2 regions of the Sphingomonas sp. P4_G3 genome follow, and region 1 is predicted to be linked to the other one. Evidence: riboswitches for the same ligand, from Rfam matches in the RefSeq annotation. Region 1 holds a riboswitch; the other holds the start of a gene.
The links. Region 1 has a riboswitch for cobalamin ahead of metE (5-methyltetrahydropteroyltriglutamate--homocysteine S-methyltransferase). Riboswitches for the same ligand answer to the same signal wherever they lie in the genome.
Positions count from the first base shown of each region.

Region 2: another riboswitch for cobalamin. It lies ahead of AC1DQQ_RS00840 (TonB-dependent receptor plug domain-containing protein); the one in region 1 lies ahead of metE (5-methyltetrahydropteroyltriglutamate--homocysteine S-methyltransferase).

Region 1 covers NZ_JBFUJZ010000007.1:55,285-60,768, reverse strand. Annotated here, with positions in the region: gene aroA (3-phosphoshikimate 1-carboxyvinyltransferase) at 1-972, shown strand, start outside; gene AC1DQQ_RS16720 (proline iminopeptidase-family hydrolase) at 969-1,961, shown strand; gene cmk ((d)CMP kinase) at 1,985-2,623, shown strand; cobalamin riboswitch at 2,838-3,057, shown strand; gene metE (5-methyltetrahydropteroyltriglutamate--homocysteine S-methyltransferase) at 3,168-5,471, shown strand; gene AC1DQQ_RS16705 (acyl-CoA thioesterase) at 5,471-5,484, shown strand, end outside.
Region 2 covers NZ_JBFUJZ010000001.1:176,290-181,773, reverse strand. Annotated here, with positions in the region: gene AC1DQQ_RS00850 (FecCD family ABC transporter permease) at 1-310, opposite strand, end outside; gene AC1DQQ_RS00845 (ABC transporter substrate-binding protein) at 307-1,119, opposite strand; gene AC1DQQ_RS00840 (TonB-dependent receptor plug domain-containing protein) at 1,116-3,020, opposite strand; cobalamin riboswitch at 3,148-3,337, opposite strand; gene AC1DQQ_RS00835 (methylated-DNA--[protein]-cysteine S-methyltransferase) at 3,375-3,965, opposite strand; gene AC1DQQ_RS00830 (DUF2332 domain-containing protein) at 4,003-5,106, opposite strand; gene hisG (ATP phosphoribosyltransferase) at 5,274-5,484, shown strand, end outside.

The DNA.
Region 1 (5,484 bases):
GGCGACGCCTCGCTCAGCAAGCGGCCGATGGGGCGGGTGATCGACCCGCTGTCGCTGATGGGGGCGGACTTCACGTCGAGCCGAGGCGGCCGCCTGCCGATGATGGTGCGCGGCATCTGCCCGGCGGTGCCGATCGACTATACGCTCCCGGTCGCCTCGGCCCAGGTCAAGTCGGCGGTGATCCTGGCCGGGCTCAACACGCCGGGGATCACGCGGGTGATCGAGCCGGTGCCGACGCGCGATCATAGCGAGCGGATGCTGGCCGGGTTCGGCGCCAATCTGACGGTCGAGGCGAGCAACAGGGGGCGCGTGATCTCGGTCCATGGCGAGGCCGAATTGAAGCCGCAGCAGATCGTCGTGCCGGGCGATCCCAGCTCGGCGGCGTTCTGGGCCGTCGCGGCGTCGATCGTGCCCGGCAGCGAAGTGACGATCGCCAATGTCGGGCTGAACCCGACGCGTGCGGGCATCTTCACCGCGCTCCGGATGATGGGCGCCGACATCACCGAGGTCGATGCGCGGACCGTCGGCGGCGAGCCGGTCGCCGATCTGATCGTGCGCCACGCCGCGCTGACGGCGATCGACGTGCCGCCCGATCTCGCGCCGAGCATGATCGACGAATATCCGGTGCTGTTCGTCGCCGCGGCTTTGGCCGAGGGGCGCACCGTCGCGCGCGGCGCGCACGAATTGCGCGTCAAGGAATCCGACCGCATCGCCGCGATGGCGGCGGCGCTCGAGGCGTGCGGCGTCAGCGTCGAGGAATTTGACGACGGCCTGGCGATTACCGGCAGCGGCGGCGAGCCGATCCCCGGCGGCGCGACGATCGCGTCGCTGCTCGACCATCGCATTGCGATGGCGATGACGGTGGCTGGGCTGGTCGCACGGCGGCCGATCACGATCGACGACGTCGCCCCGGTCGCGACGAGCTATCCGGTGTTCTTCGACACGCTAGTGTATCTGACGGGCCGGGCATGAGCCGCATGTTCGGCCGCCGCGAGCTGCTCGCCGGTGGCCTCGCGCTCGGTGCCAGCTTCGCCCTCCCCCGCTTGCTGTTCGCGCGCAAGGCGGACGGCTATCCGGCGCCTGATCTCGAGAAAATGGTCCCGGTCGAAGGCGGGCGCGTCTATGTCCGCGTCAACGGCAGACTGAGCGGCGCGAAGCCCCCGATCGTCATGCTGCATGGCGGCCCGGGCGGCGATCATGAGCATTTCATGCCCGCGGTCGCGCTGGCCGACGAGCGCGCGGTGATCCTCTACGACCAACTCGACAGCGGGCAGTCGGACCGGCCCAACGATGCGAAGAATTGGCGGGTAGACCGCTTCGTCGATGAGATCGAGCTGGTCAGGAAAGCGCTCGGCGTCGATCGCTGGCACCTGCTCGGGCATAGCTGGGGCGGCACGCTCGCGCTCGAATATGGTGCGCGGCGGCCGGCGGCGTTGCGTGGGCTGGCGATGGCCAGTCCTTTGGTCTCGACCAAGAGCTGGATCGCCGACGCCAATGCCTTGCGGGCGACCTTGCCGGCGGCGGTGCAGGCGCAGATCGCGAGTTGCGACACCGGGCCCAGCCGGGGTTGCGATGATGGCGTCAACGCCTTTTACCGCGCGTTCAACGGCCGCGAGCCGGCCAAGCCCGCGGCGATCGCTTATGCCGGCGCGCATCCCAATGGCTTCAATCCCAAGCTCTACAATGCGATGTGGGGGCCGAGCGAATTCGCCTGCACCGGCAGCCTCAAGGATTATGACGGCGAGCCGTTGCTGGCCAGGCTCGATGGGCGGCGCACGATCTTCCTGGGCGGGCAATATGATGAAGCGCGCCCGACCACTTTGGCGGGGTTTGCCGCGCGCGTGCCGGGCGCCGAATATGGCACCATCCCCGGATCGGCGCATGGTATCTTCGCTGATCGGACGCTGGAAACGGTCGCATTGATCCGCGGCTGGCTGGCGCGACAGGACGCTAAGTCCTAGAGGGTCGCGATGGAGTTTAGCGTATGATCATCGCCGTGGACGGTCCCGCCGCCAGCGGCAAGGGCACCGTCGCCCGCGCCCTGGCAAAACATTATCGCCTGCCGCACCTCGATACCGGCCTGCTGTACCGCGCGGTCGCCGAGAATGTGCATCGCCTCGACCTCGATCCGACCAAGGAGGCCGATGCCGTTGCGGCGAGCAATTTCGACGACAGCCTGCTCGACGACCCCGTGTTGCGCAGCGACGAAGCGGGGCAGCGTGCCTCGATCGTCTCGGCGCACCCGCTGATCCGGGCGGCGTTGCTGCAGCGCCAGCGCAAGTTCGCGCAGCAAGAAGGCGGCGCGGTGCTCGATGGGCGCGACATCGGCACGGTGATCGCACCCGACGCCGACGCCAAATTGTTCGTCAAGGCGACGCCGCAGATCCGCGCGCGGCGGCGGCATGCCGAACTGAGAGAGCGCGGCAGCACGCTCAGCTTCGACAAGGTGCTGGCCGATATCCGCGTGCGCGACCAGCGCGACATGGGCCGCGACGCCGCCCCGCTGGTGATGGCGGCCGACGCCGGCATCCTCGACACCAGTTTCCTGTCGATCGAAGCCGCGGTGAAGCGCGCGATCGAGCTGGTCGAGCGGCAGTTGCGGCTGAAGGCGGCGAACGGGTAGCGTCGGTCTAAATCCTCCCCGTTTACGGGGAGGGGGACCGCTCGCGTAGCGAGTGGTGGAGGGGGTCCTCCTCATCTACATCGCTTGGGGCTCGCCCCCTCCACCAAGCCGCTGCGCGTCTTGGTCCCCCTCCCCGTGAACGGGGAGGATTGAGTTTCGCCCCATCATATAAAGATTTCTTTATATCCCGCTTGACCCGACTCGTTCGGCGCAGGATAAGGCGTGTGTCGAGGTTCTTCGGACGGGTTCGCCCGCGTCGAAGCTAAGACGGGAAGCCGGTGCGGTCCTTCGGGGTCAAGGCCGGCGCTGCCCCCGCAACTGTAAGCGGCGAGCGGCGGTCGATGAGTGTCACTGGGGGCGTCCAATCCCCTGGGAAGGCCGGACCGGCGTGTTGACCCGTGAGCCAGGAGACCTGCCTCCGACGCGATAACGTCCACCGGCGGGGTGTCCGGGCTGGCCGCTTGCATCCCGCGGTCGGCCCCGTGTCGCCCGTGCGTGCTCGTGTCTGGTCTCTGCCTCCGCCTTTCATCGGGGTATGAAGACCATGACCGTCACTGTTGCCACACTCGGATTCCCGCGCATCGGGCCGCGCCGCGAGCTGAAGTTCGCGCTCGAATCCTTCTGGTCGGGCCAATCGTCCGAGGCCGATCTGCTCGAAGCCGCCGCCGGGCTGCGCACCGCCGCCTGGGCGCGGCAGCGGGCGCTTGGCGCCGACTGGCTGCCGTCGAACGATTTCTCGCTCTACGACCATGTCCTCGACACCAGCCTGATGCTGGGCGCGATCCCCGAACGCTATGGCAAGGCGGCGGGCGATTCCGACCTCGCCACCTATTTCGCGATGGCGCGTGGAACGACCGGCGAGGATGCCGGCTGCGGGCATGGGCACGGTAGCCTCACCGCGTGCGAGATGACCAAATGGTTCGACACTAATTACCATTATATGGTCCCCGAGCTGGTCGCCGGGCAGAAGCTCGCGCTGAGCTCGGCCAAGATCGTCGACGACTATCGCGAGGCCAAGGCGCAGGGGTTCGAGACGCGTCCCGTTCTGCTCGGACCGATCACCTGGCTGAGCCTCGCCAAGGGCCGCGGGGTCGATCCGTTCGACTATCTCGACGAGGTGCTGGGGCTCTATTCGGCCGTGCTGACCCAGCTCGGCCAGGCCGGCGCCGAATGGGTGCAGATCGACGAGCCGGTGCTCGTGCTCGACCTGAGCGAACGCCAGCGCAACGCGATCACCCGCGCTTATGCCAAGCTGCCGCGCGCCGGCGTCAAGCTGATGCTCGCGACCTATTTCGGCGGGCTCGAGGACAATATCGACCTCGCGATCCATTTGCCGGTCGCCGGGCTCCACATCGACCTCGTCCGCGCGCCGCAACAGCTCGATGCGGTACTGGCCAAGGCGCCCAAGTCGCTATTGCTCTCGCTCGGCGTGATCGACGGGCGCAACGTCTGGCGCGCCGATCTCGCCGCGTTGCTCGACCGGCTCGAGCCGATCGCCGCGAAGCGCGACATCGTCCTTGCCCCGTCCTGCTCGTTGCTCCACACCCCGGTCGACCTCGCGCTCGAACGCAAGATCGATCCGGAAATCGCGCAATGGCTGGCCTTCGCTGTCCAAAAGGTCGGCGAGCTCGCGACGCTGAAGCGTGCGCTCAATGAAGGCCGTGACAGCGTCGCCGACGATCTGGCGGCATCGAGCGCTGCGGCGGCGGCGCGCAAGACTTCGCCGCGGATCCACAATGAAGCGGTGGCCGAGCGGCTGGCGGCGATCACGCCGGGCGATCGCGCGCGACAATCCCCCTACCCCGTTCGCGGCGCGGCACAGGCGGAGGCGCTCGACCTGCCGGCTTTCCCGACCACCACGATCGGATCGTTCCCGCAGACGGCCGAGGTGCGCCGCGCCCGCGCCGATCACAATCGCGGCACGCTCGACGACACGGCGTACGAACACTTCCTCCGCGAGGAGACCGAGCGCGCGATCCGTTGGCAGGAGGAAGCCGGGCTCGACATGCTCGTCCATGGCGAGTTCGAGCGCAACGACATGGTGCAATATTTCGGCGAGCAATTGTCGGGCTTCGCCTTCACCGTCAGCGGCTGGGTCCAGTCCTATGGCTCGCGTTGCGTGCGGCCGCCGATCCTGTTCGGCGACGTGTCGCGGCCCAAGCCGATGACGGTCGACTGGTGGCGCTATGCCCAGAGCCTGACGGACAGGCCGATGAAGGGCATGCTGACCGGTCCGGTGACGATCCTCAACTGGTCGTTCGTCCGCGACGATCAGCCGCGCGAGGCATCGTGCCGCCAGATCGCACTGGCGATCCGTGACGAGGTTGTCGACCTGGAGAAAGCCGGCGCCAAGGCGATCCAGATCGACGAAGCGGCGCTACGCGAGGGTCTGCCGCTGCGCCGGCGCGACTGGCAGCCTTATCTGGATTGGGCAGTCGATTGCTTCCGGCTGTCCGCCGCCGGGGTCGCCGACGCGACGCAGATCCACACGCACATGTGCTATTCGGAGTTCAACGACATCCTGCCGTCGATCGGTGCGATGGACACCGATGTGATCTCGATCGAGACCGCGCGGTCGCAGATGGAATTGCTCGAAGGCTTTGCGCGCTATCGCTATCCGAGCGCGATCGGGCCGGGCGTCTATGACATCCACGCCCCGCGCGTGCCGACGGTTGAGGAGATGGTCGCGCTGATGCGGCTGGCGCAGGATCACCTCCGTCCCGAGCAATTGTGGGTGAACCCCGATTGCGGCCTGAAGACGCGCAAATGGGAGGAAGTGAAGCCGGCGATCGACGCGATGGTCGCGGCCGCGCGCGAATTGCGCGTCCGCGTGGTGGAACCGGCCTGATGTCGGGTGTCGT
Region 2 (5,484 bases), on a different contig from region 1:
CGGCACCGAATCCGAGGACGATCGACGCGACCGCGCCGAGCGCCGCGCAGGACGACACGCCGATCACCGTCGGATCGGCGAGCGGGTTGCGAAGATAGCCCTGCAGCACCGCGCCCGACAGGCCGAGCGCGGCGCCGAGCAGGACACCGAGCACCGCACGCGGGATGCGCAACTCGGCAATGATCGCCCAGCGCGGATCGTGCCCAAACCAGGCGTCGAACGGGATCCATTGCTTGCCCGCCATCAGCGACAGCGCGAACAAAGCCGCGGTCAGCAACACGAGCAGGCCGAGGCGGATCGCGCGGCTCATGACAACGCCCGCGATCGAATCGCGGCGAGCGCCTGCAGCGCGGGGATGATGGTCGGCCCGCCGCAATTGACCAATTGGCGCGGGAAACGCTCCTCGATCACCTGATACCCCGCCATGCCGAGCACGCGGCGGCGCAGCGACGCGGTGCGGCCATTGGGGTCGGGGTCGATCACGATGCGCGGCGGATGCGCGACCACACTTTCGATCGGCACGTTGCCCGAGAAAGCGAGCCCGAAATCCTTGCTGACATCGCCCAGCCCGGCGAGTTCGACCATCTCGGTCAACAGGCTGGGCCCGGCATTGGCGAAACTGTCGGAAATATAGAGCAAGGTCGCGGGCCGGCGGCCGTCACGCGGAGCGGCGTTGGCCACGGCGCGATCGATGCGCGCGATCAGCCGCTCGCCCGCCGCGGGTTCCCCCACCGCGGCGGCGACGCTGCGGATCTGGTCGCGGCTGGAGGCGACATTGGTCGGCGAATCGAGCGTCAGCACCTTGAGCCCGGCGCGACGATACGCGGCGAGTGTAGTCTTGGAGGTAAAGCTCGACGCGACCACCAGGTCAGGTTTGAGCGCGATCACTTCCTCGGCGGTCCCCGCGGTCGCGCGATAGCGCCGCGCGAGGCCGAGCGGGATCGAGGTCGCGCCCGGCTCCTGCGAATAATGGCTGATCGCCGTGACCTTGCCCGGCGCCAGCGCCAGCAGCAATTGGTCCGAACACGGATTGGTCGAGACGATCCCCCCGGTCGTGGCGGGCTGCGCACTCGCGCACCCCGCCAGCCCGAGGGCGATCAAGGCGATCAAAGGCTTCAATTGAACTTCAAGCGAATGCCGCCATAGGCCGCGCGGCCCGGTGTGCTGTAATATTTCACCACGGCATATTTCTCATCGAACAGATTATCGACGCGACCATAGATCGAGAATTTATCGCCGATTGGGAAGTCCGCGCGCAGCCCGACCACAGTATAGCCATCGAGTCGGCTGAAATTGCCGGCGTCATCGAAGCTGTCGCCGACGCTCAGCACGGTCGCGCCGATCCCGAGACCGACCGGAGTCTTCCAGTCGATCGACGCGCTGACCGATTGGCGCGGACGGCGCGCCAGCTCGTTGCCGAAATTGAACCCGGGCGAGAGGTTGATCGAATCGATGAAGCTGTAGGACCCGCTGAGCGTCAGGCGATCGCTCGGCCGCACCGACAGCGCGAACTCCACGCCCTTGGTCCGGGCGCGGTCGATATTGACGTAGGAGAAGGCCGGACCGAAATCGATTTGATCGGTCGTGTCGCGGTGGAACCAGGTGATGCCGGCGACGATCCGCCCGCCGACCAGCCGCTGCTCGACTCCGATGTCATAGCTTTGCGCGGTTTCGGGCTTGAGATCCTGGTTGCCGAACACCGACGTTCCGAACCGTCCGTAGAGTTGGTAGAGGGTCGGCGCCTTGAACCCTTCGGCATAGCTGGCGCGGAACGTCGTCTCGGTCGGCAAGGTATAGACCGCATTGGCGCCCCAGGTCGTGTGCCCGCCGAACGCCGAATCGTCGTCGTAGCGCACGCCGCCAGTAATGGTCAGGCGATCGATCGGCGACAGGATGGCTTCACCATAGAAGCTGGTGACGCCGCGTGTCGCGGCGAGATCACCATCGAAATAGCGCGTATTCTCGCGCTCCGCGCCAGCGACCAGCCGTACGCCGTCGACTACCTGGAAATCGCCCTGATATTGATAACGCTCGCTACGGCCGCGGCCGAAGAAGCTGACCGCGGGACCGAAGGCCGGGTCGTAATTGTCGCGGTTGATATCGGCGATGGTGAAGGCGATGCGGTTCTTGAAGCGGCCGCCGAGGAAATCGGCATTGAGCCCGGCATAGCCGTACAATTCCTGCGTCTTGGCATATTCGCCGTCATCGGCGGGCAGGAAGGTCACGCCGTCAAAGCCATCGATATCGACCTTGCTGTGCGCGTAATAACCGCGCAGGTCGAGCCTGATGTTATCGGCCAAGGCGATCTCGATCCGCCCGGTCGCGCCGAACTGGCGATAGCCGTCGGGCTCACTTCCCGACGACACCGCCGAGAAGCCGTTGGTCTTGAGATAGCCCGCGTTGAGCGAGGCCGAGATGATCCCACTCTTTCCCGACACGCCGCCATTGGCGAAGACCGTATCGAAGCTGCCATATTCGACATTGCCGCGCGCCTGGAGGCCATAGCCGGGCTGCATCGTGGTGACGTTGACGACGCCGCCGATCGCCTGGCTGCCCCACGGCACCGAGTTCGGACCACGTAGCACCTCGACGCGATCGATCGATCCGGCGAGCAAATTGGCGAAGTCGAACGCGCCGCCGGGCGACGAGGGGTCATTGACGCGAACGCCGTCAATCAGGGTCAGCGTCTGCGAGTCCTCCGCCCCGCGAATGCGGACGGCGGTCAGGGCGCCGAGCCCGCCGTTGCGCGACACGGTCACGCCCGGCGTGGTCGCCAGCAGGTCGGACAAAGCGACGGTCTGGCGCTGCTCGATCGTCTGGCGGTCGATCACGGTCACTGCCTGGCCGATCGTCTCCGGCGCCTGCGGCACACCGGTCGCGGTCACGATAATGTCGGTTCGGGTCTGATCGGCGAGGACGATATTGTTATCGTCGGTCGCCGCCGTCTCCTGCGCATAGGCTGGCGTCGCGATGGCGATCGCGGCGAACGCCGAGGTCGCGAGGATGGAAAACTTCAACATTGGACATGCCCCTTTGGTGGGGCCGCGGACTCCGGGCGCCTGAACGCGACACCCGGACCTTACGGCCCGGTTCATGTCGCTCACACGAGGGATGTCCCTCGTTCGCCCGGCACACCCCGTCCGCGCAAAGGATCGACCGTGGCGGGCAGGTCTCCTGGCTTCCGGGTCATCGCGTCCGCCCCGCCTTCCCGACCTCGCAGCCAGTGGCATTATTGGGGCAACCGCTCTCCGGTCACAGTTGCGGGGGCAGCGCCGGCATCTCGACCGGACTTCCCTTTTGCTTCCCCTTGCGGGGAACCCGTCACGGCGCGGCGTCTATGCCGCAGCGCGGTAAAGCGCAAGCGATGCCTGATTTCAGAATTCGAACGCGGTCTGCGCGGCAGGCGGCGGCTCGGTCGCCACGCCTTCGATCTCGAGCATGCGGACCTTGGCGAGCGCCCCGCCAGGCGCCGAGAAACCGTGGACCCGGCTGCCCGCGGCAAGCACGCGGTGGCAGGGCACGATCAACGGGATCGGATTCCTCGCCATCGCCTGACCCACTGCGCGCGCCGCTTCCGGCCCCGCGCCGAGTTCGCGCGCGACCGCGCCATAGGTCATGGTTTCGCCGCGGCCGATCGCTCGGACACGGTCATAGACCCGCGCGAAGAACGGCTCCTGCTCGCCGAGATCGATCGCGACCGCATCGAAATCGACCGGCTCGCCGGCGAAATAGCGGACCGCGTCGGCGATCACCGCGGCGATGGCTGGGGGCGGGTCGCCCGCGACAGCGTCAGGCAAGCGGCGAAGCAGCGACCACTCCGCCTCGCGCGCCGTTTCTCCCGGCAGACGAAAGGCGGTGATCGCGTCGCCGCTCCACGCGATTGCGGCGACGCCGTGTGCGGTCTCGAAAACGCGGTAGCGATGGAGCGTGGCCATGCTGCCAAGATCGGCGACCCGATCGTTCAAATCAACCATCCGCAGGAGGTACCGGCCGTTCGAGACTTTACCCGGCTTCCACCTTGGCCGACTCTGGCAGATCGTAGCGGCGCTTGTCCTTATCCTCGACGCCATTCTTGACCCACGCGCCATGCGCATGCGCGGTCGCGATCACTTGCCATTGGTCATGACCGGGCCAGCTCTTCACGCGGATCACTTGATGGGCGAAGGCGCGGTCGGGTTCCATCATCACCCAGGCGAGCGGACGCTCGGTCGTGGCGCGCGCTCCCGCCGCATTCATCGCTGTGCGAATACGATTGGCGCTCTCCTCGGGCAAATATTGCCACACCACCGAATGCATCAGCACGCGCGTCACGCCGGCTGGTTGCGGTTCGGCAAGTCGCGCTTCGATCCAGTCGGCGGCATCGGCCTGGACCAGATCGACCGGCTTGGCGCGCTGCATCGCGATCGCCTGGCGCAGCCGCTCGGCACGCGCCGGCGTTTCGGCCCAGACATAAGCGGCCAGCCGCGCCTCGACCGCGGGATCGGTGGCGTCGAGCGGACGGACGTCGCAACCGCGCACCGAGACGATCTCGATCGGCGCCGGCACCGGCGGTTCACCGCGCCAGTCGGGCGTGATCGTGACGGGCGCGTCGGCGGGGCCGACCTTCACGCCGCCAAGATCGAAGGCATAGCGGTCGATCAGCAGGTTAAGCCCGGCGCTCGATCCGATTTCGAGCAGTTCGATTTTGGGTCCGTAACGCCGCGCGATCTCGAGCAACCCGACGATCAGCGCGCCCGATCGGCCCGGTTCGTTGGTCTGCGGCGGCCCATCGAGCCAGGGCAGCAGGAAATCGTCATGCACGCCGAGCGCGGCATTCACCGCCGCCGCGATCGCGTCCTGATCGGTCGTCTCGCCGCAGAATACTGCCGCCAGACCCGAATCGGCACTCGCCTGCACCAGCGCATGCAGTCCGCCGATGAACCTGAGCGGCAAGGCGTCGCGAGTCGGCTCGCCGGGCCAGTCGAGGATGCGGGCGCCGGTACGGCTGTCGCGCGCCAATCCATCGGCGATGGCGGCGCACAGCCGCGCATAGATCGGCGCGTCCATGTTCCGGCAATAGAATTCCTGGATCCGGAATGCCTCGCGATTGCCCGCCTCGTCGGCCATGTCGCCTCCTCATTCGCGCAGTTCCGGCGCGCTAACCCGCGCGACCTTCCATAGATTGCTGTCCTTCGGAGGGTCGGGCGGGGAAGCGCGCCGGCGCGGCAAAACCGCTGAAAGCGGAGCCACCAGGATGCATTGCGCCTTCGCAGGTGCACAAGTAAAGCCCCGCCATGGCGCAACCCCTAGTCATTGCCGTCCCCAAGGGCCGTATCCTGTCGGAAGCCGTGCCGCTGCTCGTGCGCGCCGGCGTCGAGCCCGAGGCGGCATTCTCCGACGAGGATAGCCGCGCGCTGCGCTTTTCGACCAACCATCCCGGCATCGACCTGATCCGCGTCCGCGCGTTCGACGTCGCCACCTTCGTCGCGCACGGCGCCGCGCAGA